Regions from separate parts of the Streptomyces sp. NBC_00370 genome, predicted to be linked through region 3. Evidence: riboswitches for the same ligand, from Rfam matches in the RefSeq annotation. Region 3 holds a riboswitch; each other region holds the start of a gene.

Region 1 (9,710 bases), 4.5 Mb from region 3:
GAAGGCCCGCAGTTGCGCCTTCGTCAGGATCTCGACCGATTCGGCGATCTCGTAGTCCGGCGTATTGATCTGCATTCTTGGATCAATCTATAGTCATGGATCAATCGACAGTTACGGTTCGAAGGAAGTGTACGCATGGCCGAGGTAGTCGTCTTCCATCACTCCCACGGACTCACGCCGGGCATCAGCGCGTTCGCCGACCGGCTGCGCGGCGCCGGGCACACCGTGCACACGCCCGACCTCTTCGAGGGGCGCACCTTCGCCACGGTCCAGGAGGGCGTTGCCCACGCGCAGGAGATCGGCTTCGGCGAGATCGCCCAGCGCGGCGTACGAGCCGTGGAGGGCCTCCCGGCCGAGCTGGTGTACGCGGGCTTCTCCCTGGGCGTGGTACCCGCCCAGCAGTTGGCCCAGACCCGCCCCGGCGCCCGTGGCGCACTACTCCTGCACGCGGCGCTCCCCGTCTCGGAGTTCGGCGACGCCTGGCCCCAGGAAGTCCCCGTCCAGGTACACGCGATGGACGCGGACCCGTTCTTCGTGGACGACGGCGACCTCGACGCCGCCCGAGCCCTGGTGGCCGGCGCGAAGGACGCGGAACTCTTCCTCTACCCGGGCACCGAACACCTCTTCACGGACGAGTCACTGGACTCGTACACCCCGCAAGCCGCCGCCCTGCTGGAGGACCGAATCCACACCTTCCTCGCAAAACTCCCCCGGTAGCCCCGGGCCGACTACTCGAACGGACGCGGGCGGCGTAGCCCGGAACCTCCTCGCCCAGGGCGCCGGACCACGTCGCTGAGCAGGGATGTTTGTGGCTTCGCCGGGCAACTCGTGGTCGCGGCCGGTGCCCCGGGCGTCCGATCGGGCCTAGGCTACCGTCGTAGTAGCACCACCTGAGCCCGGCCCCCGCATGGATCGAGAAGCCCTTGACAGACAAGCCCGCGGTTATCGCGGCCCACGGCGACGTTGACATCGACAGCCTCGGCCCCCTGCAGGACGAGCTGGGAAGCGCCGCCGCGTCGCATCGGACGGTCATCCTGGATGCCAGTGACATCACGTTCTGCGACTCCAGCTTCCTGAACCTGCTGCTGCACATCCACCAGGCGACCACCCTGCGGATCGCCGCTCCCTCCGAGCCGGTGCGGCGGCTGCTGGAGGTGACCGGTGTGGACCGCGTGATGAATCTCCACCCCACGACGGACGCCGCCCGCGCGGCGACCGCGGGTACCGGTCTTCCCCTGACGCGGTGACACCGGCGCCGGCGGGCGGACGACGGCCGGGAGGACTCGGCGCCGTCACACGCCTGACCGTCCCGGCCGCCACGGCCCCTGTGCCCCCGGCCGTCACCGCACCGCCGCCGCGGATCAGGCGTTCATGAACTGGCCCGGCTTCAGGGCCCGGTCGGCGATCCGTACGTCACCGATGGTGCCGTGGAAGACCTGGCTGACGGCGCCGGCCCACTCGTAACCGCCCAGCATGAACGGCAAGTTGAGGGTGGCGAGACCGACGGCGGGGCTGGTCGGGTTACGGCCTTCCTCGCAGCCGTTGACGTACAGCTTGCTGATACGGCCGTCGTTGACGACGGCGACATGCCACCACTCGTCCTGCTGCAACAGATGGCTCCAACCCGTCGTGGCACCGGTCTGGTTGAGCGGATAGGCGTTCCACTGCAGTTCGACGGAGCTCGACAGGCTGATGGTGAGCACGGGCTCCTCGGCGGTCGCCGACGGACCGTTCTTCCCCGCCTCGGCCGCCGTGCCCCAGCGGCTGAGCATCGACGACCAGCCGTTGCGGTTCGGGTCCCAGTCGGCGGGCACCTTGAAGAACAGCTCGAAGGTGAAACCGTGCCGGAAGGTCTCCCGGTTGATCGGGGCGCGGTCGAGGGTCTGGAGATACGCGCCGCTGACCGGGTTGCCCTGTCCCGCGAAGACCAGCGCGCCGTGTCCCGGCTGGTCGGGGTGGTGGTCGTCGGTCCAGGTCAGACTGTGTGCGGGGGAACCGGGGACGGTGCGCAGCACCAGGTCGTTGCCATGGCCCGTCAGGTCCTTGATCTTCGTGTCGCCCGCGACGTCGCTGCCGGCGGCCGCGCCCTCGTCGAACCGCCAGTAGGCGAGTGTGCCGGGCACCAGCATCCGCCGGGCCGGGCGCGGCGCACGCGGCGGTACCGGCGCGAAGCCGGCGAAGCGCTCGTCGAAGTCGATCACCATGGAGAAGTGGTCGACCTTGGAGGTCAGTTCGATCTCCTGCGCGGCGAGGGCGTTCAGCTCGTCCTTCGCCGCCAGCTCGCGTATCCACGGCGAGAGGGTGGCGATGTCGATCACACCGCGGTTGAGGTCGAAGCGGTAGGAACGGATCATCCCTGCACCGCCGTAGTACCGGTCCTGGTAGTTGGTGATGTGCAGGTGCACGTCGTGGCCGGCGCTGTTCTTCAGCACGGTGTTCCCGGGCGGCCAGAAGTGCCCGTTGAGGGTGAGGAAGACCTGGTCGTTGTCCTTGATGAGCTTGTCCCACATCTGCCGGCCGTACTCGGACAGCGAGGCGTTGCCTTCCCCGTCCGAGTCCACGATCTCGTGTGTGGTCACGATGACCGGCAGCGTCGGGTTGTCGGCGATGACCTTGTTCGCCCAGGCGAAGCCCTTCTCCGACAGCCGCCAGTCGAGGGAGAGCAGCATCCAGGACCGGCCGCCGGCCCGGAAGATGTGGCAGGTGTTGTAGCCGTCGGGGCTGGAGGAGTGGTAGCCGGGCGTCTTCCTCGCCCGCGCGGGGCCGAAGCTGTCCAGGTACGGGGTGGCGCCACGCTGGTCGTCAGCCGAGACGTCGTGGTTGCCCGCCAGCACCCCGTACGAGGCGCCGGCCCGGTCGAGCATGTCGAAGACCTTGGTCGCCGCTGAGTACTCCTCGGCGAGGCCGTTGTTGGTCACATCGCCGAGGTGGGCGAGGAAGACGATGTTCTCGTCGTCGCCACCGGCCCGGCGCTCGGGGTCGAGGACGTACCGGAAGGACGCCTCGACGGGGACCGGGTGGATGCGGTCCTGGTCGAACATGTACTGCGTGTCGGGCATCACGACGACCGTGAAGCGCGGATTCTCCGGGTCCGGCCGCCACGTGCCGCGCGGTGCGGGGGTCATCGTCGTCCGGCCGTACGGGTCCTCGTCCGGCCGGCCGGCACCGGCGGCGGCCAACGCCGGTGTGGCGCCCAGCAGTCCGGCCGCAGCCGCGCCTGCCCCCACCGCGCCCGCGCCCCGCAGGAAGGTGCGCCGGCTCGCCGCGGCGATGCTGTCGCCGTCGAGATCGGCCGTGCGGGGGCAACCGCAGTCGTCCGCGTGGTTGTCGACCGGTCCGGGTTTGCCGCCGCTGCCGACCGCAGGAGAGCCGTCCATGATTTCCGCTCCGCACGTTGAGAAAGGGGGATTCGAACGGCGTCACGGTACGGATCATGTCGGAACGGCAAGATTGCTCATCGGCTGCGGACTGCCGAACACTCCCCCAACACCGCGGCGGTCAGCGACTCCGACACGCGGGCAGCACCAGGCAGGTCCGGGGCAGACACCCGTGGTGTCCGCCCCGGACCGCTTCCGTCGGTCAGGAGCCCTCGGTGGCCAGTTCGGCGCGGATCTCGCGGGCGGCCGCGACCAGGTTCTCCAGCGAGGCCCGGGTCTCGGGCCAGCCGCGGGTCTTCAGGCCGCAGTCGGGGTTGACCCACAGCCGCTCGGCCGGGATGGCCTCAAGTCCCTTACGCAGCAGGGCCGCCGCCTCTTCGGCGCTCGGCACGCGCGGCGAGTGGATGTCGTACACGCCGGGGCCCGCCTCACGCGGGTAGCCGTGTGCGGCGAGTTCGCCGGCGACCTGCATGTGCGAGCGGGCGGCCTCCAGGCTGATGACGTCGGCGTCGAGGTCGTCGATGGCCTGCACGATGTCGCCGAACTCGGCGTAGCACATGTGCGTGTGGATCTGGGTGGCCGGGCCGACACCGCTGGTGGTGAGCCGGAACGACTCGGTGGCCCAGTCCAGGTAGGCGGCGTGGTCGGCGGCACGCAGCGGCAGCGTTTCGCGCAGGGCAGGCTCGTCGACCTGGATGACCGAAGTACCGGCCGCCTCAAGGTCGTTCACTTCGTCGCGCAGCGCGAGGGCGACCTGGCGCGCGGTGTCGCCGAGCGGCTGGTCGTCGCGGACGAAGGACCAGGCCAGCATGGTGACGGGTCCGGTGAGCATGCCCTTGACCGGGCGGTCGGTCAGGGACTGCGCGTACGTCGTCCAGCGCACCGTCATCGGCTCGGGCCGTGAGATGTCGCCGGCCAGCACCGGCGGCCGGACGTACCGGGTGCCGTAGGACTGCACCCAGCCGTGCTGCGTCGCCAGATAGCCGGTCAGCTGCTCGGCGAAGTACTGCACCATGTCGTTGCGTTCGGGCTCGCCGTGCACCAGGACGTCGATCCCGGCCTTCTCCTGGAAGGACAGGACGTCCCTGATCTCGTTCTTGATGCGCTCCTCGTACCCGGCGGTGTCGATCCGGCCGGTCCGCACGTCGGCCCGGGCGGTGCGCAGTTCGTCGGTCTGCGGGAACGAGCCGATGGTCGTGGTCGGCAGCAGCGGGAGCCCGAGGTGCGCGCGCTGGGTGAGGGTCCGCTCGGGGTACGGCTGCGAGCGCCGCCCGTCGGCGTCGGTGATGGCCGCGGTACGGGCCCGTACCGCGGGGTCGCTGGTCAGTTCCGACCCGGCGCGGGAGGCCAGATCGGCGCGGTTGGAGGCGAGTTCGGCAGCGATGGCATCGGTGCCCCGTGCCAGACCGCGCGCCAGGACGGCGATCTCCTGCGTCTTCTGCCGGGCGAACGCGAGCCAGCGGGCGATCTGCGGATCGATGTCGCGCTCGGCGTCTGCGTCCAGCGGTACGTGCAGGAGCGAGCAGGACGACGAGACGTCGACCCGGTCCGCGAGACCGAGGAGGGTGCCCAGCGTGGCCAGTGAATTCTCGTAGTCGTTGATCCAGATGTTGCGGCCGTTGACGACGCCGGCGACCAGCCGCTTGCCGGGCAGTCCGCCGGCCGCTGCGAGGTCTTCGAGGTTGGCGGCGCCCGACTCGGTGAAGTCGAGGGCGAGGCCTTCGACCGGCGCCTTGGCCAGGACGGCCAGCGCCTCGCCGAGCCGCCCGAAGTACGAGGCGACGAGCAGCTTCGGCCGGTCGGCCGCGCCGCCCAGGTCGCGGTAGGCGCGGGCGGCGGCGTTCAGTTCGGCGGGGGTGCGGTCCTGCACCAGCGCGGGCTCGTCGAGCTGCACCCACTGGGCGCCGGCCGCCCGCAGATCGGCCAGCACCTCGGCGTACACCGGCAGCAGCCGGTCCAGCAGGGTCAGCGGCTCGAAGTCGGCCGCGACGCCGGGCGCGGGCTTGGCGAGCAGCAGGTACGTGACCGGGCCGACGAGGACCGGCCGCGCGGTGTGCCCGAGCGCGACAGCCTCCTTCAGCTCGGTGACCTGCTTGCCGGAGTCGGCGGTGAAGACGGTGTCCGGGCCCAGCTCCGGCACGAGGTAGTGGTAGTTCGTGTCGAACCACTTGGTCATTTCGAGCGGGGCGATGTCCTGATTGCCCCGGGCCATCGCGAAATACCCGTCGAGCGCGTCGGCGCCGACCGCCGCGCGGTGCCGCTCGGGGACAGCGCCGACCATGACGCTGGTGTCCAGAACATGGTCGTAGTACGAGAAGTCACCGGACGGCACCTCCTCGATGCCGGCCTCGGCCAGCTGCTGCCAGTTCGAACGGCGCAGGCCTGCCGCGGTCTCCCGGAGGGCGTCGGCGGTGACTCGGCCCTTCCAGTACCCCTCGACGGCCTTTTTCAGTTCACGGTTCTGACCCTGGCGGGGGTAGCCGTGGACGGTGGCTCGTGCTGCCGCGGCTGCGGGCTTCGCTGTCACGGAACTCTCCTTCGCGAGATGTGTCCTGGTATCCCGGGGACGGGACCGCGGACGCGAAGGGACGGACCAACCGGGCCGCCCGCGAGGCTGTGCCGCCGCGTATGCCGCTCGATGTGTACGCCGACCCGCCCACGAGGTCACCGGGATGTCCGCGCGCGATCGGTCGCGCACGGGCAACGGGCAGGTCTTCGGACTCGTGGGCTCGTCTCGTGAAGGTCACGGGACACCTAATGGCCGTCGCTTCCCAGACCCGGCCGGGTCCAGTGCGTATGACGGCGGTCGTTCCCACTCACCGCTGCGGGGCAGTCCCGGATTCTCACCGGGTTCCCTCTTACGAAGCCCTCTCTGGCGGACAGGGCTCACCAGTCGCACGGACCAGCCTAGAGGGAAGAACGGCCCGCGCGCACCCTCGCCCGCAATCCGGGACCACGTCGGACACCTGGGTGCGCGCCGCTCGGCGCACGCCGGCCACCGCCCGTCACACCCGCGACTTCTCGTCGTAGAAGGCCCGTGACAGCCGTACGCGCACCCGCTGGGCCAGGCCGGTTCTGCGGGTCACGCCGTTGCTGTCCGTCGCGGGGCCGAGCTGGAGCGGCTGCGGCTGTTCGCCCTGCGTCAGGGTGAACAGTTCGGCCGGCGAGAGCCGCTCGTGCACCTCGACGAACTCGCCGTGCGGCAGCCGCTTGACGATGCCGGTCTCCCTGCCGTGCAGCACCTTCTCCCGGTCGCGCCGCCGCAGTCCCAGACAGACGCGTCGGGTCACGACGAAGACGATCACCGGCATCACGAAGAACGCGACCCGCACGGTCCAGGTGATGGCGTTGATGGACAGATGGAAGTGGGTCGCCCACAGGTCGTTCCCGCCTCCGACCAGCAGGACCAGGTACTCACTGATCCACGCGGCGCCGATGGCCGTACGGACCGGCCGGTCGCGCGGCCGGTCCAGCAGATGGTGTTCGCGGCGGTCGCCGGTTATCCATGCCTCGACGAACGGATAGGCCCCGATGAAGACCAGCATCAGCGGGAAGACCATCAGCGGCACGAACACACCGAGGACGAGTGTGTGACCCCAGGCGTTGATCTCCCAGCCCGGCATGATGCGGATCAGTCCCTCGGAGAAGCCGAGGTACCAGTCGGGCTGGGCACCGGTCGACACCTGGTCGGGGCGGTAAGGGCCGTACGACCAGACGGGGTTGATCGCCGCGACCGCCGCGATCACCGCGATCGTCCCGAAGACCAGGAAGAAGAAGCCGCCGGCCTTCGCCATGTACACCGGCATCAGCGGCGCCCCCACGACGTTCTTCTCCGTCCGTCCGGGGCCCGGGAATTGGGTGTGCTTGTGGTAGACGACGAGGATCAGATGGACGACGACGAGCGCGGCGATGATCCCCGGGAACAGCAGCACATGCACGGAGTAGAAGCGCGACACGATGTCGTGTCCCGGGAACTCCCCGCCGAACAGGAACATCGACAGGTACGTGCCGACGACGGGCGTGGAGAGGACGGCGCCGTCCACGAAGCGCATCCCCGTACCGGACAGCAGGTCGTCCGGCAGCGAGTAGCCGGTCAGCCCCTCGAAGAGCCCGATGATCAGCATCAGCCAGCCGAACAGCCAGTTGATCTCGCGGGGCTTGCGGAACGAGCCGGTGAAGAAGTGCCGCATCATGTGCACGAGCAGCGCGGCGAGGAAGACGAGTGCGGCCCAGTGGTGGATCTGCCGGATCAGCAGTCCGCCGCGCACGTCGAAGCTGATGTCCAGCGTGGAGGCGTACGCCTCCGACATCCTGATGCCGTTCAGCGGGGCGTAACTCCCGTGGTACACCACCTCGTTCATCGACGGGTGGAAGAAGAGAGTCAGGTAGACGCCCGTGAGGACGAGGATGATGAAGCTGTAGAGGCAGATCTCGCCCAGCATGAAGGACCAGTGGTCCGGGAAGACCTTGCGCAAATAGGTCCTGCCCAGGCCGTAGATGCCGAGCCGGCCGTCCGCCCAGTCGGCCATGCGCTCACCCGCGGGTGCCTGTCGTGTCGTGCTCATCCGTGTCCCCCAGAAACGGCCAGGATGGACAGTTCCGTCCGGACACATGACGGCGCGGGGGGCGCGGTTGTGACACCGACAGGGCCTGATGTGGCGCAGGACACACGGTCGTTGGCCGCGACGTAGGGTGCGATCGCAGCGGGGTCAGCCAGGAGTCACACCTTCCGTACGGTGACCCCGGCCGCGGTCAGCCCGTCGATCTCGTCCTGCGGGGCGGACCGCTCGGTCACCACGGCGTGCAGCGCGGCGGCCGGGGCGACGAACGCCAGGGCCGTACGGGAGAGTTTGGCGGCCTCGGCCACGGCGATGACCCGGCGGGCCGAGGTGATCGCGGCGCGCTTGATCGTCGCGTCGGCGAGATCGTACGCGGTCAGGCCGTCGGCCACGGTCAGGCCGCAGCAGCCGATGACGGCGGTGTCGAAGCGCAGGGCGGCGAGCGACGCCTCGGCCAGCGGTCCGGTCAGGGCCAGTTCGCCGGGGCGCGGCTGACCGCCGGGCAGCAGCAGCGTCAACTGTGTGCCGCTGGTGAGTTCGTTGGCCGCGTGCAGGGACAACGGCATGACGGTCAGCCGTCGGTGCTGAAGCGCGCGGGCCACTTCCAGACAGGTGGTGCCGCTGTCGATGACGACCGACTCACCCTCCGCGATCATGGTGGCGACCTCGGCGGCGATGAGCTGTTTCGCCTCAAGGCCTTCCTGGGTCCTGAGCGCGAAGGGCGGCTCCTCGCCGCGCAGCAGCAGGCTTCGCGCGCCGCCGCGGTAGCGCTCCAGGACCCCCTGGTCGGCCAGCACCTCCAGATCACGGCGGACGGTCATCTCTGAGGCGCCGGTGAGCTCGGCCAGCTCGGCGACGCTGCGTCGGCCGGTCTCGCGCACCGCGTCGCTGATCTGCCTCAGTCGGTCTGTGCTCATATCCCACATTGAACATCGGATGCGTTTGAAACGCAATCTTGTGAACACTTTCCATGTTCGTTATGTTCGTAACCATGGACAGATCACTTCGCGCCGGCCGACTGGCCACGTTCGCCTACTTCGTTCTCAACGGGTTCATCATGGGGATCTGGATCGTCCACATCCCCACCGTCGAGCAGCGGACCGGCGTCAGCCACGCGTTGCTCGGCTGGCTCCTGCTGCTGCTCGGCGGCAGCGCCTTCGCGGGTATGCAGCTGGTGGGGCCACTGACCGACCGGTTCGGCGCCCGGAAGGTCGTCCCCGTGAGCGCGGCCGTGTGCAGTGCGGCGCTGGTGCTGCCCGGTCTGGCCACCAACGCCTGGACGCTGGGCGGCGCCCTGGTGGTGCTGGGCTTCGGCAACGGCTGTCTGGACGTGAGCATGAACGCGCACGCGGTACGCGTCGAGCGCGGCTACGCGCGGCCCATCATGTCCGCCTTCCACGCGCTGTTCTCCATCGGCGGCGTGCTCGCCGCGCTCGTCGGCGCGCTCACCCTGCGGGCGGGCTGGAGCGCCGCGACGACGCTCGGCATCATGGCGCTGCTGGGCATCGTCACGGCCGGTCTCGTCGCCCCCGCACTGCTGCGGCCCGAGCCCGTTCTCCATGAGGACGGCGCCCGCCCGGCAGCCTCGGCGGGCAAGCGCAGGACACCCCGGCGCATCTGGATCCTGGCCGTGCTCGCCTTCATGCTGATGCTCTGCGAGGGCGTGGCCAACGACTGGAGCACGCTCCAGCTGCATGACGTGCTCGACGCACCCGCTGCCACCGCCGCCTTCGCCTACGGGGCCTTCGCCACCGCCATGACCGTCGGCCGCCTG
Region 2 (9,710 bases), 2.6 Mb from region 3:
CGTCAGCGGCCTGACGCGGGGAGCGACGACCACCACCAGCGCCTGCACAAGCACGGTGTAGAGCGCGTCCCCCGTGTACTTGGCGGCGTCGCCGGACCCCACGCTCCGCACCCCCAGCCCGGCCGCCACGGTCAGCACCGCGCAGACCCCGGCCACGAGACACGTCCCCCTGAGCGTCCCTGGCCGCACCCGGCGCCTCACGTTTGCGGCTCGCCGGGCCGGTAGCTGGCCCTGATGTGGACGCGTTCGCCCTGGGGGCCCAGGATGCTGAGGAACTCCACCGCGTGTTCGTCGGCATTGCCGAACCAGTGCGGCAGATGCGTGTCGAACTCCGCGGCCTCACCCTCCGTGAGGATGAAGTCCTCGTCGCCGAGGACGACGCGCAGCCGCCCGCGCAGGACGTACAGCCAGTGGTAGCCCTCGTGCGAGCGCGGATCGGGTTCGCGGCCGTCGGTCAGACCGGCCGGCATGATGTGCTTGAACGCCTGCGGGCCGCCGGGTTTGCGGGTCAGCGGTACGACGGTCATGCCGTACCGGGTGAAGGGCCGCGGGTACACCCGCGGATCAAGATCGGCCGGAGCGCCGATCAGCTCGTCGACCGGCACCTGATAGGCCCTCGCCAGCGGCAGCAGGAGTTCGAGGCCCGGCTTGCGGTGGCCGGACTCCAGCCGGGAGAGCGTGCTGACCGGGATGCCGGTGATCTCCGACAGTGCGGTCAGGGTGACGCCGCGCCGCGTGCGCAAGGCGCGCAGCCGGGGCCCGACCGCCGCCAGCACCGCGCCGAATTCGTCGCTCATGCAACCACGGTGCCCGTGTTTTGCCATTTCCGCAAAGAGCTTTGCCCGAATGCCGTTCCGAGCGCATCGTTGCGTCGCAGTCACCGCACAGTCAGGACGCAGCCGTCCCGAAGCGACGAAAGGCCGACCCCCATGGATGCCCAGGGCTGGAACGACATGTACCGCAGCCGCGAGCAGCTGTTCAGCGGCAACCCCAACGGGGTGCTCGTCGCCGAGACCGCGGAACTGCCGCCCGGCCGGGCGCTCGACGCCGGGTGCGGCGAAGGCGCCGACGCGCTCTGGCTGGCCCGGCGCGGCTGGCAGGTCACCGGGGTCGACATCGCCGAGACCGCCCTGCGGCGCGCGGCGGCGGCGGGCACCGACGTCGAGGACCGGGTGACCTGGAGACGCGCCGACCTCAGCACCACACCGCCCCCGGCGGACGCCTTCGACCTGGTGTCCGTCCAGTACTTCCCGCTGCGCCGCACGCCGGACCACGCGGCGCTGCGCGACCTCCTGGCCGCCGTCGCCCCCGGCGGCACCCTGCTCTTCGTCAGCCATGACCTCGCCGACCTGACCCACCGGGAGGGCGACGACTTCGACCCCGCCGACTACTACCAGCCCGGCGACGTCCCGCCGCTCCTCGGCCCCGGCTGGGACGTCCTGGTCGACGAGACCCGTCCGCGCGCCGTCCCGCCCCCGGCCGGCACCCACCACACCCACGACACCGTCCTGCGGGCGCTGCGCCGGCCGTGAGCGGTCCCTTGCCGCGGCTCAGAAGTCGTCGTCCAGGCTGACCGAACCCTCCACCGCCACCTGGTAGGCGGACGGGCGGCGTTCGAAGAAGTTGGTCAGCTCCTGGACGCCCTGCAGCTCCATGTACGAGAACGGGTTCTCCGAGCCGTACACCGGGGCGAGGCCCAGGCGGCGCAGCCGCTGGTCGGCGACGCACTGGAGGTATTCGCGCATCGACTCGGTGTTCATGCCGGGCAGCCCGTCACCGCACAGGTCGCGGCCGAACTGCAGCTCCGCCTCGACCGCCTCCTTGAGCATGTCCGTGACCTGCTGCCGGAGTTCGTCGTCGAAGAGGTCGGGCTCCTCCTTGCGGACGGTGTCCACGACCTCGAACGCGAAGTTCATGTGCATCGTCTCGTCGCGGAAGACCCAGTTGGTGCCCGTGGCGAGACCGTGCAGCAGGCCGCGCGAGCGGAACCAGTAGACGTACGCGAAGGCCCCGTAGAAGAACAGGCCCTCGATGCAGGCCGCGAAGCAGATCAGGTTCAGCAGGAAGCGCCGCCGGTCCGCCTTGGTCTCCAGGCGGTCGATCGTCTCGACCGAGTCCATCCAGCGGAAGCAGAACTGCGCCTTCTCGCGGATCGAGGGGATGCTCTCCACCGCGTCGAACGCGGCGGCCCGGTCCGCCGGATCGGGGAGGTAGGTGTCGAGCAGCGTCAGATAGAACTGGACGTGCACGGCCTCCTCGAAGAGCTGGCGGGACAGGTACAGCCGCGCCTCGGGCGAGTTGATGTGCTTGTACAGCGTCAGGACCAGGTTGTTCGAGACGATCGAGTCGCCCGTCGCGAAGAACGCGATCAGCCGGCCGATCATGTGCTGCTCGCCGGGGGAGAGCTTGGCGAGGTCGGCGACGTCGGAGTGGAGGTCGACCTCCTCCACGGTCCAGGTGTTCTTGATCGCGTCGCGGTAGCGGTCGTAGAAGTCCGGGTAGCGCATCGGCCGCAGCGTCAGTTCGAACCCCGGGTCGAGCAGGTTCTTCACGACGGTCTCGGTCGGTTCGGTGGTCTCGGTCGGTTCGGTCTCGGTCGTCATTACTGGCAGGCCTCGCAGGACTCGGGGTTTTCCAGGGAGCAGGCGACGGCGTCCGCGTCGGGCGCCATCGGTACGGGCACGGGCACGGGGCCGGGGCCGGGGCCGGGGGCGACGCGCGCCGCCGGTACGTCGGCGCCGGCCGCGCGGGCGATCCGGGTCGCCGGGCGCGAGCGCAGGTAGTACGTGGTCTTGAGGCCCTTCTTCCAGGCGTACGCGTACATCGAGCTGAGCTTCCCGATGGTCGGCGTCTCCAGGAACAGGTTCAGCGACTGGCTCTGGTCGAGGAACGGGGTACGCGCCGCCGCCATGTCGATCAGACCGCGCTGCGGGATCTCCCACGCCGTGCGGTACAGCTCGCGCACCTCGGCGGGCAGCCAACTGAAGCCCGCCACCGAGCCGCTCGACTCGCGCAGCGCCTCACGGCTCCTTGCGTCCCAGACGCCGAGCCGCTTCAACTCCGCCACCAGGTACGAGTTGACCTGAAGGAACTCACCCGACAGCGTCTCGCGCTTGAAGAGGTTCGAGACCTGCGGCTCGATGCACTCGTAGACCCCGGCGATCGAGGCGATGGTCGCGGTCGGCGCGATGGCGAGCAGCAGCGAGTTGCGCATACCGCTCCTGGCGACCCGGGCGCGCAGGGCGTCCCACCGCTCGGGCCAGTTCAGCTCCACGCCGTAGTGGTCGGGGTGCAGCACCCCGCGCGCCGTACGCGTCTGCTCCCAGGCGGGCAGCGGGGCGTACCGCTCGGCGAGCCCGCAGGACGCCTCGTACGCGGCGAGCATGACCCGCTCGGCGATCTTCGTGGAGAGCGCGGCGGCCTCGGCGGAGTCGAAGGGCAGGCCCTTCTTGAAGAAGACGTCCTGCAGGCCCATCACGCCGAGGCCGACCGGGCGCCACTTGGCGTTGGAGCGGCCCGCCTGCTCGGTCGGGTAGAAGTTGATGTCCACGACCCGGTCGAGGAAGGTGACGGCGGTGTGGACCGTCGTGTCCAGCCGCGCCCAGTCGATCTCGCCCGAATCCAGCACGAAAGCGGCCAGGTTGACCGAGCCGAGGTTGCAGACGGCCGTCTCGCCGTCGTCCGTGACCTCCAGGATCTCCGTGCAGAGGTTGGAGGAGTGGACCGTGCGGCCGGGCTCCGCCGTCTGGTTGGCCGTACGGTTCGACGCGTCCTTGAAGGTCATCCAGCCGTTGCCGGTCTGGGCGAGGGTGCGCATCATCCTGCCGTACAGGTCACGGGCCGGGATCGTCCTGATCGCGAGGCCCGCCGCCTCCGCCGCGCGGTACGCCGTGTCGAACGCGTCGCCCCACAGGTCGACCAGCTCCGGCACGTCGGACGGCGAGAACAACGACCAGTCGGTGTCCGCCTCGACGCGCCGCATGAACTCGTCGGGGATCCAGTGCGCCAGGTTGAGGTTGTGCGTACGGCGCGCCTCCTCACCGGTGTTGTCCCGCAGCTCCAGGAACTCCTCCAGGTCGGCGTGCCAGGTCTCCAGGTAGACGGCGGCGGCGCCCTTGCGCCTGCCGCCCTGGTTCACGGCGGCGACCGAGGAGTCGAGCGTGCGCAGGAACGGCACGATGCCGTTGGAGTGCCCGTTGGTGCCGCGGATCAGCGAACCCCGGGAGCGGATACGGGAGAACGGGATGCCGATGCCGCCCGCGTGCTTCGAGAGCCGGGCCACCTGGTGGTAGCGGTCGTAGATCGAGTCGAGTTCGTCGGCGGGGGAGTCCAGCAGATAGCAGGAGGACATCTGCGGGTGCCGGGTGCCCGAGTTGAACAGGGTCGGCGACGACGGCAGATAGTCCAGCCGGCTCATCAGCCGGTAGAGCGCGGCGACGTCCTCCAGCGCGGCCGGGCTGTCGTCCTCGGCGAGCCCGCACGCCACGCGCAGCATGAAGTACTGCGGGCGCTCGATGACCTGACGGGTGATCGGGTGGCGCAGCAGATAACGGCTGTAGAGCGTGCGCAGACCGAAGTAGCCGAACCGGTCGTCGGCCGCCGGGTCCACGAGCTCGTCGAGCCGGTCGGCGTGCAGCGCCACGAAGCGGGCGGTGGCGTCGGCGATCAGCCCCTCGGTGTGTCCGACGCCGACCGAGGCGGAGAACGACACCGCGCCCTGGCCGGCGGCCTCGTCGGCGATGGAACGGGTCAGCAGCCGGGCGGCGAGCCGGGAGTACGCGGGGTCCTCGGAGATCAGCCCGGCGGCGGCCTCGGTGGCCAGCTCGCGCAGGCCCGCAGCGTCCGATCCGGCGTTACGCCCCCGGAGCGCCGCCGCTGCGACCTTGCCCGGGTCGGTGTCGGGCAGATCGGCGGTGAGGTCCGTCAGCGTACGCAGCAGTGCCTCGCCTGAAGCGGCGGTGTGCGTGGCCGGACGGTCTGGCGCGATGGTCACGTGATGCTCTCCCTCGCTCGGATCGGGTCCGGCGGGCAGGAGGCAGGCATACGACGGACCGCACCCAGGGCAGGGCGCACCGCCGTGTCCGCCGGCCCTACCGCGGGGCCCGGGACGTCTCGGCGCCCGGCTCGGTCGAACCGGACGCACCGTCGGCAGGTCTTCGGACTCGCGGGTACGACAAAGCGCACCACAGCACACCGTTGCGGGACAGTTCCGGATTCGCACCGGATTCCCCTGTGTCGACAGCGAGACGAGCATACATCTGGTGGGCGTCTCGGGAGTCACCCCCCACATCTTGTGTCGCATCGAGTTTCGTCTGCCCGCTACGGGATTCATCTCGGCATCACGCTGGATACCGAGCAGCTCAAGGAATGGGTGCGCTGATACGCGCGACGGGCCGCCGGCGGTGCCGGCGGCCCGTTCCCGTGACGGTTTTCTCGGTGGGTCAGTGAGCCGGTTCGGCCGGTGTTGTCAGGGGGAGTTCGGCCTTGACGTCCGGGTCGCCCGCGTCCGCCGTGTAGTCGGACGCCGTCGTCTCGTCGATGCCGTCCGGTGCCTTGACCGCGCGCAGGATCAGGGTGAGGACCACCGTCACCACCACGTTCAGCACGAACGCGGTGAGGCCGATGTAGCCGATCTCGCCGAGCCCCGGGATCTCCTTCGACGAGCCGCCGAAGTGCTTCTGGGTCGGGCTCGCGACGCCGTACGCGGCGAGCGTCCCGTAGACCATGCCGACCGCCCAGCCCGCCAGCAGCGCCCAGCGGTGGAACCAGCGGGTGAACAGGCCGCCGACCAGGGCCGGCAGGGTCTGCAGGATCCAGATGCCGCCCAGCAGCTGGAAGTTGATCGCGACGGTCGGGTCCATCCCGAGGACGAAGACCAGCGCGCCCACCTTCACCAGCAGGGACACCAGCTTGGAGACCTTGGTCTCCTGCGCCGGGGTCGCGTCCGGCTTGATGAAGTCCTTGTAGATGTTGCGGGTGAAGAGGTTCGCCGCGGCGATCGACATGATCGCGGCCGGCACCAGCGCGCCGATACCGATCGCGGCGAAGGCGACGCCGGCGAACCAGTCGGGGAACATGTTCTCGAAGAGCTGCGGGATCGCCAACTGGCCGTTGTCGACCTTGATCCCGGCGGCGATCGCCATGAAGCCGAGCAGCGCCAGCAGCCCCAGCATCAGTGAATACAGCGGCAGGATCGCGGTGTTGCGCCGGATCACGTCACGGCTGCGGCTGGAGAGCGTCGCCGTGATGGAGTGCGGATACATGAAGAGCGCGAGCGCCGAGCCGAGCGCCAGCGTCGCGTACCCCCACTGGCCGGCCTCGGGCGGCGCCAGCGCGCCGCGCGGTTTGCCGGTGGCCGGATTGACCTTCGCGAAGGCGTCGCCCGCCTTGGCGAAGATGTCGTCGAAGCCGCCGAGCCTGATCGGGATGTAGATGATCGCCACGAGAATGACGATGTAGATCAGACCGTCCTTGACGAACGCGATCAGCGCGGGCGCCCGCAGCCCCGACGAGTACGTGTAGGCGGCGAGCACGGCGAACGCGATGAACAGCGGCAGGTCCTTGACGAACCAGTTGGTGTCGTTGCTGCCGCCGATGCCCATCACGTCGAGCACCGACTGGATACCGACCAGCTGGAGCGCGATGTACGGCATCGTCGCGAGGATGCCGGTCACGGCGACGGCCAGCGACAGGGACTTCGACCCGAAGCGCCCCCTGACGAAGTCCGACGTCGTCACGTACCCGTGCTTGTGCGACACCGACCAGAGCCTGGGCAGGAAGGTGAAGATCAGCGGGTAGACCAGGATCGTGTACGGGACGGCGAAGAAGCCCGAGGCGCCCGCCGCGTAGATCGCGGCCGGCACGGCCACGAAGGTGTACGCCGTGTAGAGGTCACCGCCGAGCAGGAACCAGGTCACCCAGGTGCCGAACGACCGGCCGCCCAGGCCCCATTCGTCGAGGCTGTGCTGGTTCTCCGCCCTGCGCCAGCGCGCCGCCAGGAACCCCATGGCCGTGACGGCCAGGAAGAAGAAGATGAAGACGCCGAGCGCGACGCCGTTCACACCGTCCTTCATCGCGACGCACCTCCCTTGCGGGCGCGCTGGTCACGCTGCCACAGCTTGTAGGCGGTCATGGTCAGCGCGGTCGAGATGAAGACCCACAGCAGCTGGTACCAGTAGAAGAAGGGGATGCCGATGAACGCCGGGTCGACCTTCGCGTACGACCCGACCCAGAGCATCGCCACGAACGGTGCCAGCAGACAGACGCCGATCACCACCCGCAGCGGTGTCACCGTGGGCGGTTTTTCTTCCGGGTTGTCCAGCATTCGGCGTACCGTCCCCTCACTGATCACCTGTTGTAATGCGCAGGCAATCTAGGGGAGGAGGCCGACCGCCGTCACCCCCGCCGCCGTCTCGGAACGACAACGGTGCGGCTAAACCGCTCAATGGGCGGGTCGTTTGAGCCGCGCGACGAACTTGTACCGGTCGCCGCGGTACACCGAACGCACCCATTCGACCGGTTCGTTGTCCGCGTCGACCGAGTGCCGCGAGAGCATCAGCATCGGCAGGCCCACGTCCGTGCCGAGCAGTCCGGCCTCGCGCGGGGTGGCCAGCGAGGTCTCGATGGTCTCCTCGGCCTCGGCCAGATGGACCCCGTACACCTCGGCCAACGCCGTATAGAGAGACGTATATTTGACCAGCGAGCGGCGCAGCGCGGGAAAGCGCTTGGCCGACAGATGCGTGGTCTCGATCGCCATCGGCTCACCGCTCGCCAGCCGCAGCCGCTCGATCCGCAGCACCCGGCCGCCCGCGGTGATGTCGAGCAGCCCGGCCAGGGTGTCGTCGGCGGTGACATAGCCGATGTCCAGCAGCTGCGAGGTCGGTTCGAGGCCCTGGGCCCGCATGTCCTCGGTGTACGAGGTGAGTTGCAGGGCCTGCGACACCTTCGGCTTGGCGACGAACGTGCCCTTGCCCTGGATGCGTTCGAGCCTGCCCTCGACCACCAGCTCCTGGAGCGCCTGCCGCACGGTCGTACGCGAGGTGTCGAACTCGGCGGCGAGCGTGCGTTCCGGCGGAACCGGGGTCCCTGGCGGTAGAGTCTCTGTCATGTCCAGCAAGTGCCGCTTGAGGCGGTAGTACTTGGGCACGCGCGCCGTGCGGGTCGCCGCCGGTCCCTCGGTCTCCGTGCCGCCCCCGTCCGTGGCCATGCCCTGCCTTCCCGACTGCTGCGCTGCTGCCGTCACCGGCTCCTCCGTCTGTCGCGGCTCACATGGTGGCACGGTCCGGTCACAAGACGTGGGCCTGCCTCTCAGGTGTCGGTCCGATAACGGACGTCACTGCCCTTCTTATACACCCTTGACACCCCCAAAGGTCTAGGCCAAGCTCCCCGTACTGGTCTAAACCATTAAAGACCAGGTCCCAGCCCCAGTCAGTACTCGGCGTAAGTCTTCGCGGTGGGCGGGGGGTTGCAGGAATCCCTGAGGAGGGTGGCGTGAAGCGCAAGCTCATCGCGGCGGTCGGCGTCGCGGGCATGTTGGTCAGCATCGCGGCGTGTGGCTCGGACAGCAAGTCCGACAACGGGTCTTCGAAGTCGGAGGACGCCAAAGCACTCACCGTGTGGCTGACGGTGGATGCCCAGAACAACTGGCCGGACCTGGTGAAGGCAGCCGATGCCGCACTGGTCAAGAAGCACCCCGGCGTCAAGATCAAGCACGAGTACTACGGCTGGCCCGACAAGAACACCAAGCTCGACGCCGTCCTCGCCACCGACAAGGCGCCGGACGTGGTGGAGATGGGCAACACCGAGATGCTCGGCTACATGGTGAAGGGCGCCTTCGCCCCGGTCGACGCCTCGAAGTTCGACAACTCCGGCGCCTGGCTGGACGGCCTCAAGCAGTCCGTGACCTACTCGGGCAAGACCTACGGTGTGCCGTACTACGCCGGCGGCCGCGTGGGCAACTGGCGCAAGGACGTCGCCAAGAAGGCCGGCATCACCGCGCCGCCGAAGACCTACGCCGAGCTGACCTCCGACCTGGACAAGATCCAGAAGAAGGAGGGGACCAAGTTCAACGCCTGGTACCAGCCCTCCCGTGACTGGTACGCGGCGATGTCCTTCGTCTACGACGCCGGCGGCTCCATAGCCACCGACAACGGCGGCACGTTCAAGGCCAACCTCTCCTCGGCGGAGTCGCTCAAGGGCCTGAACGACTGGAAGAACATCGAAGACAAGTACATGCACGGCGACAAGACCAAGGACGAGTCGGACCGTTTCACCATCTACGGTCAGGGCAAGTCCGGCATGATCTTCGGCGCCGCCTGGGAAGGCGCGTCCGCCGAGGACCCGAAGGCCGACACCACCGGCAAGCTCAAGGGCAACCTCGAGAACTTCGTGATGCCCGGTCCTTCCGGCAAGAACATGCCCGTCTTCCTGGGCGGTTCGGACCTGGCCGTCCCGGTCAAGTCCAAGGCGCAGGACCTCGCCGCCGAGTGGATCAACGACTTCACCGGCGCGCAGGGCCAGAAGGGCCTCGTCGCCAAGGGCAACCTGCCCAACAACACCACGGACCTCGCTCCCATGAAGAGCGACCCGGCCACGGCAGTGCCGGCCACCGCCGCCGAGTCCAGCTGGTTCGTCCCGCAGGCTCCGGGCTGGGGACAGGTCGAGAAGGCCCAGGTACTGCAGACGATGCTGCAGTCCATCGCCACCGGCAA
Region 3 (9,710 bases):
CGTACCGAAGCCCTCGCGGGCCGCGTCCAGTGCCGTGGCCCGTACGCAGTGATCCGTCGCGATGCCGACCACGTCGACCGCCGTGACATGGTGCGACCGCAGCCACTCCGCCAGGCCCAGACCGTTCTCGTCGGCGCCCTCGAAGCCGCTGTACGCGGCCGAGTACGCGCCCTTGTCGAAGACCGCGTCGATCGCGCCGGACGCGACGGCCGGGGCGAAGTTGGGATGGAAGCCCACGCCCTCCGTGCCGGCCACGCAGTGGACCGGCCAGGTGTGGACGTAGTCCGGCGTGGCCGGGGGCTTGGCGAAGTGGTTGCCGGGGTTGATGTGGTGGTCGCGGGTGGCCACCACATGGCGGTAGCCGGCCGTCGACTGACCTATCAGGTCGGTGACCGCGGCGGCGACATCGGCGCCCCCGGCCACCGCGAGGCTGCCGCCCTCGCAGAAGTCGTTCTGCACGTCGACGACGATCAGTGCGCGATGCATGGCGGAAATGTCCTCACGTGGGGTTCGGCCTTGACCGGTGGTTTCGAGCCTAGAGTTCGCGACCGCCTTGCGGGAGGGGGATCGACCTCTCTTCAACGTCTCGATGCCTGCCCCGGAAGCGGGTGCCCATGCCGCAACCGGCGCACATCGTACGTATTGTGCTCAGACACGGCCGGTCACCCACCTCGGGCATATGCGCTCGTCAGATGTATTCCGTCGGGATGACCGGCTCGCCCCTGGAGAGCTGGATCGCCGACATCGGCAGTCCCGCGCGGGCCGCGATGTGCCGCTCGCGCACCGCGTCCAGCGGCTCGCGCGCGACGACTTCGCCGCCCTTGACCAGCTCGACCAGCAGCTGCCTGTCCAGCAGGTCGGCGGGGACAGGGCCGGTGCCGAGGACCTCCGCCTCCGCGTACCCCTCGGCGTCCAGCCGGCGCGCCGCCCACTTGCGCCCGCCGATCGAGGTCTTCCCGCCGGTGGACTTCTTCGCCACGGGCTGCAGCGGCGCCTTCGGGTCGGCGGACTGCGCGCGGGCGACGATCTTGTAGACCATCGAGCAGGTGGGCTGCCCGCTGCCGGTGACCAGCTGCGTACCGACGCCGTACGCGTCGACCGGGGCCGCCGCCAGTGAGGCGATGGCGTACTCGTCCAGGTCGGAGGTGACCACGATCTTGGTGTTGACGGCGCCCAGCTCGTCCAGCTGCTGGCGCACCCGGTGCGCGACCAGCAGCAGGTCGCCCGAGTCGATCCGTACCGCGCCCAGTTCGGGCCCGGCGATCTCGACGGCCGTCCGCACCGCCTCGGTCACGTCGTACGTGTCGACCAGCAGCGTCGTGCCACGGCCGAGCGAGTCGACCTGCGCCTGGAACGCGTCGCGCTCGCTGTCGTGCAGCAGGGTGAAGGCGTGCGCGCTCGTGCCGACGGTGGGGATGCCGTAGCGGAAGCCCGCGGCGAGGTCGGACGTGGTGTCGAAGCCGCCCACGTACGCGGCGCGCGAGGCGGCGACGGCCGCCAGCTCGTGCGTACGCCGGGCGCCCATCTCGATCAGCCCGCGTCCGCCGGCCGCCGCCGACATCCGGGAGGCCGCGGCGGCGATGGCCGAGTCGTGGTTGAGGATCGACAGGATCACGGTCTCCAGCAGGACGCACTCGGCGAAGGAACCCTCGACCCGCAGGATCGGCGAGCCGGGGAAGTACACCTCGCCCTCCGGGTAGCCCCAGATGTCGCCGCTGAAGCGGTAGGAGGCCAGCCATTCGAGTGTCGGTTCGTCGACGATCCGCTGCTCCCGCAGGAAGCCCAGCACGTCCGCGTCGAACCGGAAGTTCTCCACGGCGTCCAGGACCCGGCCGGTGCCCGCGACGACCCCGTAGCGGCGCCCCTCGGGCAGCCGCCGGGTGAAGGCCTCGAAGACCGAGCGGCGGTCGGCCGTACCCGCTCGCAGTGCCGCCTGCAGCATCGTCAGCTCGTACTGGTCGGTGAAGAGCGCGGTCGACGGCACGTCCACCGGGAGCCCTAGGTCCGGAGTGTTCATATTTTGATGCTACCCCCAATACTCGTCAGAGTGACGATTTCGATGGTCCGTTTGTGCGACAGGGGCTCCTGGGTGGCAGCATGGACCTGTGGGCGCCCGCGGCGCCGCGAAGATCCGGCAGGACCGGCGAGAGAAGAAGGTCGTCCCGAACCGTGAGTGTTGCTCCGACTGAGATCGAACTCCCTGAATCCGCACAGGAGACCTCCGTCGTCCCGGAGCCGGACGTCCCCTGGCTGACGATCGTCCACAACGACCCGGTCAATCTCATGAGTTACGTGGCGTACGTCTTCCAGACCTACTTCGGCTACTCCAAGGACAAGGCGAACAAGCTGATGCTCGACGTCCATCACAAGGGCAGGGCCGTCGTGTCCAGCGGCAGCCGCGAGGAGATGGAACGCGACGTGCAGGCGATGCACGGCTTCGGCCTGTGGGCGACCCTCACGCAGGACCGCGACTGATGGCCGGGCACTTCGAGGCCGTACCCGGCGGCGGCGCCGCCGTCGCGCTCGACGAGGTCGAGATCTCCATCCTGCGCTCGCTCGCCGTCCAGCTGCTGGAGCTGATCGGCCCCGCCGACGAGCCGGCCGAGGGCACGGACCCGCTCGCCGCGCTGTTCACCGAAGGCCCCAGCGAACCGCCCGCCGACCCGGCGCTGGCCCGGCTGTTTCCCGACGCCTACGGGGACGACGACGAGGAACTGCGGGAGTTCTCCTCCGAGTTCAGGCGCTTCACGGAGAACGACCTGCGCGACCGCAAGCGCGCCGACGGGGTCGCCGTCGTCCGCTCCCTGGACGCGCTCACCGCGTCCGGCGCCGGTGACGCCGTACTGAAACTGACCCCCGACGAGTGCGCCCACTGGCTCGGCGCCCTCAACGACCTGCGGCTGACGATCGGCACCCGGCTCGACGTCACGGACGAGGACGAGGGCGGCGAGCTGTACCGGCTGCCCGACTCCGACCCGCGCAAGCCGATGGTCATGGCGTATCTGTGGCTCGGCGCGCTCCAGGAGACGCTCGTGGAGACGATGATGCCCTGACGGGCCGCGCGGTTGCCCGAAATGAACCCTTCGCCATGATAGGTCCTGAGTGCTGACCGCACGGCGAAAGGGCACTCCACGATGACCACACCCGTCGAGAGCGACGAGACCGGCCGGCCGGGCGAGGACGACGAGGGCTACGCACGCGGGCTCGGCAGCCGGCAGATCCAGATGATCGCGATCGGCGGCGCGATCGGCGTCGGTCTGTTCATGGGCGCGGGCGCCAACATCGCCAAGGCGGGGCCGAGCATCATCCTGATGTACGCCCTCGCCGGCGTCGTCATCTTCTTCATCATGCGGGCGCTGGGCGAACTGCTGCTCTACCGCCCGGTGTCCGGCTCGTTCGCCGAGTACGCGCGCGAGTTCCTCGGCCCGTTCTTCGGCTACGCCACCGCCTGGACGTACTGGCTGATGTGGGTGGTCACCGGCATGGCCGAGCTGACGGCCGCCGCGATCTACATCCACTTCTGGTTCCCGCAGATCCCGCAGTGGGTCAGCTCGCTCGTCTTCCTGCTGGTGCTCTTCGGGGTGAATCTGATCTCGGTGAAGATCTTCGGCGAGGTCGAGTTCTGGTTCTCGATGATCAAGGTCACCGCCATCATCGGCATGATCGTCATCGGGCTCGGCGTCCTCACCCTCGGCTTCTCCGACGCCGGTGCCACCGCGGCCCCCGGCAATCTCGTCTCGCAGGGCGGGGTCTTCCCGCACGGCATCGGCTCCAGCCTGATGACCCTGCAAGGCGTGATGTTCGCCTACCTCGCCGTCGAGGTCGTCGGCGTCACGGCAGGCGAATCGCAGAACCCGGAGAAGACCCTCCCCAAGGCCATCAACACGCTGCCCTGGCGGATCATCATCTTCTACGTCGGCTCGCTGACCGTCCTGCTCGCCGTGGTCCGCTGGACCGAGTTCTCCGCCGGCGTCAGCCCCTTCGTCTACGCCTTCGAGAAGATCGGCATCCCGCTCGCCGCCGGCATCGTCAACTTCGTCGTCCTCACGGCGGCCCTGTCGTCCTGCAACTCCGGCATGTACTCGACGGGCCGGATGCTGCGCGCGCTCGCCGTCAACAGCGAGGCGCCCAAGGCGTTCGGCAGACTCAACTCGCGCCGCACCCCCGCCTTCGGCATCAGCGTCTCCGTCGCCCTGATGGGCATCGGCGTCATCCTCAACTACCTCGTCCCCGAGAAGGCGTTCGGGTACGTGACGTCGGTGGGCACCGCCGCCGGCATCTGGACCTGGATGATGATCCTCGCCAGCCACATCCGCTACCGCCGCGCCGTCGAAGCGGGCCGGCTGCCCGCCTCCGCGTTCCCGGCCCCCGGCGGCGCGGTGCTGAGCTGGGTCGCCCTCGCCTTCCTCGCCTTCGTCACCTGCCTGATCGCCTACGACCACGAAGCGCGCGTCTGCCTGTACGTGGGCGCCCTGTGGGCCGTGGGTCTGGTGGGCGGCTGGCAGCTGCTCAAGCGCCGCACCGTCACCACCGGGGAAGAGGCGGGCGCCTACGCACCCGTCGAGTAGGGCCTACCCGGTGGCCCGGCCCTCGGCCGTCCTATATTTCACTCATGCTGACCATCACCCAGGCTCTGTACGACCAGATCGTCGCGCACGCACGCCGCGATCATCCCGACGAAGCCTGCGGCGTGGTCGCGGGACCCGAGGGCTCCGACCGGCCCGAGCGGTTCGTCCCCATGCTCAACGCGGCACGCTCGCCCACCTTCTACGAATTCGACTCGGCGGACCTGCTGAAGCTCTACCGCGACCTGGACGACCGCGACGAGACCCCGGTGATCGTCTACCACTCGCACACCGCGACCGAGGCGTACCCGTCCCGTACGGACATCAGCTACGCCAACGAGCCCGAGGCGCACTACGTGCTGGTCTCGACCGCCGACAGCGACGGTCTCGGCCCGTTCCAGTTCCGCTCCTACCGGATCGTGGACGGCAAGGTCACCGAAGAGGACGTCACGGTCGTCTGAGAGACTGACCCCCTACCCGAGGCGGCAGGAGCCAGGAAGCCGGTGCGAGTCCGGCGCGGTCCCGCCACTGTGACCAAGCGAATCCGCTTGGCAGCCAGGAACTGACCTGCCGCCCTTCTTCCACCAGCCAGGGGACGCGGAAATCCCCCCGGAGGAGTGCTCAGCCATGCCGTCAGTCCCGCCCACGCTCCGCCGCGCGCTCATAGCCGCCGCGCTCCCCGCCCTGCTGGTACCGGTCGCCGCGTGCGGCTCGACGGACAAGCCGGCGGCGAGCGCCGCGAAGGCAGCCGCCCCCGGCTTCCCCTACACCGTCACCAACTGCGGTGTGAAGACGACCTACCAGGCACCGCCCCGGCGCGTCGTCACCATGAACCAGCACGCCACCGAGGTCATGCTCGCGCTCGGCCTGCGAAAATCCCTGGTCGGCACCGCCTACCTGGACGACACGATCTCGCCCGCCTACGCCGCCGCGTACAAGAGCGTGCCGGTGCTCGCCAAGGAGTACCCCTCCAAGGAGAAGCTGCTCGCCGCCGATCCCGACTTCGTCTACGGCGGCTACGCCAGCGCCTTCGACGCCAAGGACGGCCGCGCGCGCGACGACCTGAAGGGCGCGGGCATCGACACCCGGCTCAACATCGAGAGCTGCACCAAGGGCGCCGTCACCATGGACGACGTCTACCAGGAGGTACGGGAGGTCGGCCGGACCTTCGGCGTCCCCGACCGCGCGGACAAGTGGATCGCGCGGGCCCGCGCCACCGTCGCGGGGACGGCCGCCAAGCTCAAGGGCGTCAAGCCCGTCTCCGTCTTCGTCTACGACAGCGGCGACAAGACCGCCTTCACCGCGGGCGGCGCCGGCATCGGCAACGAACTCATCACCCGCGCGGGCGGCGCCAACGTCTTCGCCGACCTGGACAAGTCGTTCGGCGACGCCACCTGGGAACAGGTGGTCGCCCGCAAGCCGCAGGCCGTCGTCATCTACGACTACGGCTCGACGACGGTCGCCCAGAAGGAGAAGCGGCTCACCGACGACCCGGTGCTCGCCGACGTACCCGCGATCAAGAACAAGCGGTTCGCCGTGATGCCGCTGTCCAGCGTCGTCCTCGGCGTACGCGCCCCCGACGCCGTCGCGAAACTCGCGGCCCAGCTCCACCCCGGAACTGTGAAGTAGCGCCGTGCCCCGCACCACCCCGCCAGGCCCGTCCGGCATATCGGGCGCACCGGTCACGCCCGGCCCGCGAGGGCACGGGCGGCTGCGCTACCCGCTCGTGCTCGGCTGTCTCGTCGCCGCGCTCGCCGTCGCCGTCGTCGCCGGGCTCGCGCTCGGCTCCGTACGGATCGGGCCCGGCGAGGTCGTCGCCGCCCTCACCGGGCGGGCCGCACCGAGCCCGTACCGGACCATCGTCCTCGACGTACGGCTGCCCAGGGTGCTGCTCGGCGCGATCGTCGGCGCGGGGCTCGCCGTCGTCGGGACGGTCCTCCAGGCGCTGGTGCGCAACAAGCTCGCCGACCCGTTCCTGCTCGGCATCTCCTCCGGCGCGTCGACCGGCGCCGTGGCCGTGCTCGTCCTCGGCATCGGCGGGGGAGTGACCACCACCGTCGCCATGCCGGCCGCCGCCTTCGCCGGCTCGCTCGTCGCCCTCGCCCTCGTCTACAGCCTCGCCCGCAGGGGCGGCGCCATGACCGGCGGCAGGCTCGTCCTGGCCGGGGTGACCGTCTCGTACATCCTCTCCGCGCTCACCACCCTCCTGCTGGTCGTCGCCGCCCGGCCCGAGCAGTTCCAGGAGGCCCTGTACTGGACACTCGGCGGTCTGGGCAGCGCCCGCTGGGGCACGCTCGTCCTGCCCGGCGTCGTCCTGCTCGCCGGGACGGCGCTGCTGATGACCCTGGCCCGGCCCCTCGACCTGCTGCTGGTGGGGGAGGAGGGCGCGAGCGTGCTCGGTCTGAACGCCGGGGCGTTCCGGGCGGCCGTCTTCGTCGTCGCCTCGCTCGTGACCGGCGTCATGGTCGCGGCGAGCGGCGCCGTCGGCTTCATCGGACTGCTCGTACCGCACGCGGCCCGCGCGGTCGTCGGCGCCGGACACCGCGGCCTGCTGCCGGTCGCCGCGCTCGGCGGGGCCGTGGTGCTGGTCGTCGCCGACCTCGCCGCCCGTACCGTCGCAGCGCCGCAGGACGTCCCCGTCGGTGTCCTCACCGCGCTCATCGGCGGCCCGTTCTTCCTGTGGCTGATGCGCCGCCGTCCCGAAGGAGCCCCCGCATGAGCGCCGAGCTGCGGGTGGAAGGGCTGTCCTACTCCGTGGACGGCCGTGAACTCGTCCATGCCGTCGACCTGACGGCGGCCCCCGGCGAGACGATCGGGCTCGTCGGGCCCAACGGGAGCGGCAAGACCACCCTCCTGCGCTGCGTCTACGGCACGTTGCGGCCCACCGCGGGACACGCCCTTCTCGACGGCGCCGATCTGCACACCATGACCCACAAGGCCCGCGCCCAGCGGCTCGCGACCGTCCCGCAGGACGGACAGACCGACTTCGAACTCACCGTCCGTGAAGTCGTCGCCATGGGCCGCTCCCCGCACAAGCGCTTCTGGGAGGCGGACAACGCGGCGGACGCCGCCCTGGCCGACGCGGCGCTCGACCGGGTCGGCATCCGCCCGCTCGCCGACCGCACCTTCCCGTCCCTGTCCGGCGGCGAACGCCAGCGCGCGCTCGTCGCCCGCGCCCTGGTCCAGCAGCCGGCCCTGCTCGTGCTGGACGAGCCGACCAACCACCTCGACATCCGCTACCAGCTCGACATCCTCACGCTGATCAGCCGGTCGGGGACCACCAACCTGCTCGCCCTGCACGACCTGAACCTCGCCGCGTACTACTGCGACCGGCTCTACGTCCTCCAGGCGGGCCGCGTCGTGGCGTCCGGCACACCCCGCGACGTCCTCACCCCCGGGCTGCTGGCCGCCGTCTACGAGGTGTCGGCCGAGGTCAGCACCCACCCCACGACCGGCGCGCCGACCGTCACATATCTGCCGTAACCGGGACAGCTTCCAGCAATCCGTCCAACTGGCGAACGTGCCTCGTCCACCAGTCGAGATCGCTTACCTGGATGCGAACCGGGAATCGATACGATGACCTCATGGTTCCCCAGGACGTGAGCGACAAGACGCCGAGCACACCGCTGCTCGTGGCGCGGCTGCACGTCGACCTGTGCCGCCTCGCCAGCGCCATCTGTCCCGGCGGCGCGACCGCCGGCTGACCGGCCCCGCCCGGCTTCCCGCCGCTCCAGGCACCAGCCGCACCCGCACCACCCCGAACTCGCCCCACCCCCGCGCGCGGGGGCCCGAGCCGCGCGCCACCCTTCCCGGACAGTGCACCGTCCCCCTGACAGGAGCCGAACGCCATGGCCATCGAGGTCCGCATCCCGACCATCCTCCGCACCTACACCGACGGAGCCAAGGCCGTCCAGGGCAGCGGCGCCACCCTCGCCGAGCTGTTCGCCGATCTCGACACCCGCCACGCCGGCATCCGCGGCCGCCTCATCGACCCTGCCGCCGACAACCAGCTCCGCCGCTTCGTGAACGTCTACCTGAACGACGAGGACGTCCGCTTCCTCGACGGCGTCTCCACCCCCGTCTCCGACGGCGACAGCGTGACGATCCTGCCCGCCGTGGCCGGCGGCGCCCTCGAAGCGCACGCGGTCTGATGCGGTACGACACCCCGCTGGCCGCCGTCGGCAACACACCCCTGGTGCGGCTGCCGCGGCTGTCGCCCTCGGACGACGTGCGGATCTGGGCCAAGCTGGAGGACCGCAATCCGACCGGCTCCGTCAAGGACCGGCCCGCGCTCCACATGGTCGAACAGGCCGAGAAGGACGGCAGGCTCACCCCGGGCTGCACGATCCTGGAGCCGACCAGCGGGAACACCGGCATCTCGCTCGCCATGGCGGCCAAGCTCAAGGGCTACCGCATCGTCTGCGTCATGCCGGAGAACACCTCCCAGGAGCGGCGCGACCTGCTCGCCATGTGGGGCGCCGAGATCGTCTTCTCACCGGCGGCGGGCGGCTCCAACACGGCGGTGCGCGTGGCCAAGGAGCTGGCGGCCGAGAACCCGTCCTGGGTGATGCTCTACCAGTACGGCAACCCCGACAACGCGGGCGCGCACTACGCGACCACGGGCCCCGAGATCCTCGCCGACCTGCCCTCCATCACGCACTTCGTGGCCGGACTCGGCACGACGGGCACGCTGATGGGCGTCGGCCGCTTCCTGCGCGAACAGCGCCCCGGCATCCAGATCGTGGCGGCCGAACCGCGCTACGACGACATCGTCTACGGGCTGCGCAACCTCGACGAGGGCTTCGTCCCCGAGCTGTACGACGCGTCGGTCCTCACCACCCGCTTCTCCGTCGGCTCGGCCGACGCGGTCACCCGTACCCGCGAACTCCTCCAGCTGGAGGGCATCTTCGCCGGCGTCTCCACGGGCGCAGCGCTGCACGCCGCGATCGGTGTCGGCAAGAAGGCCGTGAAGGCGGGCGAGAGCGCGGACATCGCGTTCATCGTCGCCGACGGCGGCTGGAAGTACCTGTCGACGGGGGTCTACACGGCAGCGACGACGGAGGAAGCGATCGAGACGCTGCACGGGCAGCTCTGGGCGTAGCCGCCGTGTCGCCTCCGGCGGGGGTGCGGGTCTGGGTTGCGGGT

Evidence for each region. Region 3 has a riboswitch for cobalamin ahead of OHS57_RS14095 (ABC transporter substrate-binding protein). Riboswitches for the same ligand answer to the same signal wherever they lie in the genome.
Region 1: another riboswitch for cobalamin. It lies ahead of metE (5-methyltetrahydropteroyltriglutamate--homocysteine S-methyltransferase); the one in region 3 lies ahead of OHS57_RS14095 (ABC transporter substrate-binding protein).
Region 2: another riboswitch for cobalamin. It lies ahead of OHS57_RS25705 (ribonucleoside-diphosphate reductase subunit alpha); the one in region 3 lies ahead of OHS57_RS14095 (ABC transporter substrate-binding protein).

The regions. Positions count from the first base shown of each region.
Region 1 covers NZ_CP107968.1:7,722,127-7,731,836, reverse strand. The annotation lists gene OHS57_RS34260 (ArsR/SmtB family transcription factor) at 1-75, opposite strand, end outside; gene OHS57_RS34255 (dienelactone hydrolase family protein) at 136-717, shown strand; gene OHS57_RS34250 (STAS domain-containing protein) at 924-1,247, shown strand; gene OHS57_RS34245 (LamG-like jellyroll fold domain-containing protein) at 1,362-3,377, opposite strand; gene metE (5-methyltetrahydropteroyltriglutamate--homocysteine S-methyltransferase) at 3,580-5,904, opposite strand; cobalamin riboswitch at 6,067-6,286, opposite strand; gene qcrB (cytochrome bc1 complex cytochrome b subunit) at 6,383-7,942, opposite strand; gene OHS57_RS34230 (DeoR/GlpR family DNA-binding transcription regulator) at 8,098-8,853, opposite strand; gene OHS57_RS34225 (MFS transporter) at 8,928-9,710, shown strand, end outside.
Region 2 covers NZ_CP107968.1:5,734,846-5,744,555, forward strand. The annotation lists gene OHS57_RS25685 (ribosomal maturation YjgA family protein) at 1-156, opposite strand, end outside; gene OHS57_RS25690 (helix-turn-helix domain-containing protein) at 198-797, opposite strand; gene OHS57_RS25695 (class I SAM-dependent methyltransferase) at 930-1,532, shown strand; gene OHS57_RS25700 (ribonucleotide-diphosphate reductase subunit beta) at 1,551-2,603, opposite strand; gene OHS57_RS25705 (ribonucleoside-diphosphate reductase subunit alpha) at 2,603-4,993, opposite strand; cobalamin riboswitch at 5,131-5,255, opposite strand; gene mctP (monocarboxylate uptake permease MctP) at 5,442-7,073, opposite strand; gene OHS57_RS25715 (DUF3311 domain-containing protein) at 7,070-7,324, opposite strand; gene OHS57_RS25720 (GntR family transcriptional regulator) at 7,442-8,206, opposite strand; gene OHS57_RS25725 (extracellular solute-binding protein) at 8,491-9,710, shown strand, end outside.
Region 3 covers NZ_CP107968.1:3,181,934-3,191,643, reverse strand. The annotation lists gene OHS57_RS14125 (isochorismatase family protein) at 1-486, opposite strand, end outside; gene OHS57_RS14120 (nicotinate phosphoribosyltransferase) at 689-2,017, opposite strand; gene clpS (ATP-dependent Clp protease adapter ClpS) at 2,170-2,475, shown strand; gene OHS57_RS14110 (DUF2017 domain-containing protein) at 2,475-3,053, shown strand; gene OHS57_RS14105 (amino acid permease) at 3,135-4,568, shown strand; gene OHS57_RS14100 (Mov34/MPN/PAD-1 family protein) at 4,613-5,026, shown strand; cobalamin riboswitch at 4,998-5,150, shown strand; gene OHS57_RS14095 (ABC transporter substrate-binding protein) at 5,193-6,194, shown strand; gene OHS57_RS14090 (iron ABC transporter permease) at 6,232-7,284, shown strand; gene OHS57_RS14085 (ABC transporter ATP-binding protein) at 7,281-8,048, shown strand; gene OHS57_RS14080 (putative leader peptide) at 8,150-8,269, shown strand; gene OHS57_RS14075 (MoaD/ThiS family protein) at 8,414-8,716, shown strand; gene OHS57_RS14070 (PLP-dependent cysteine synthase family protein) at 8,716-9,666, shown strand.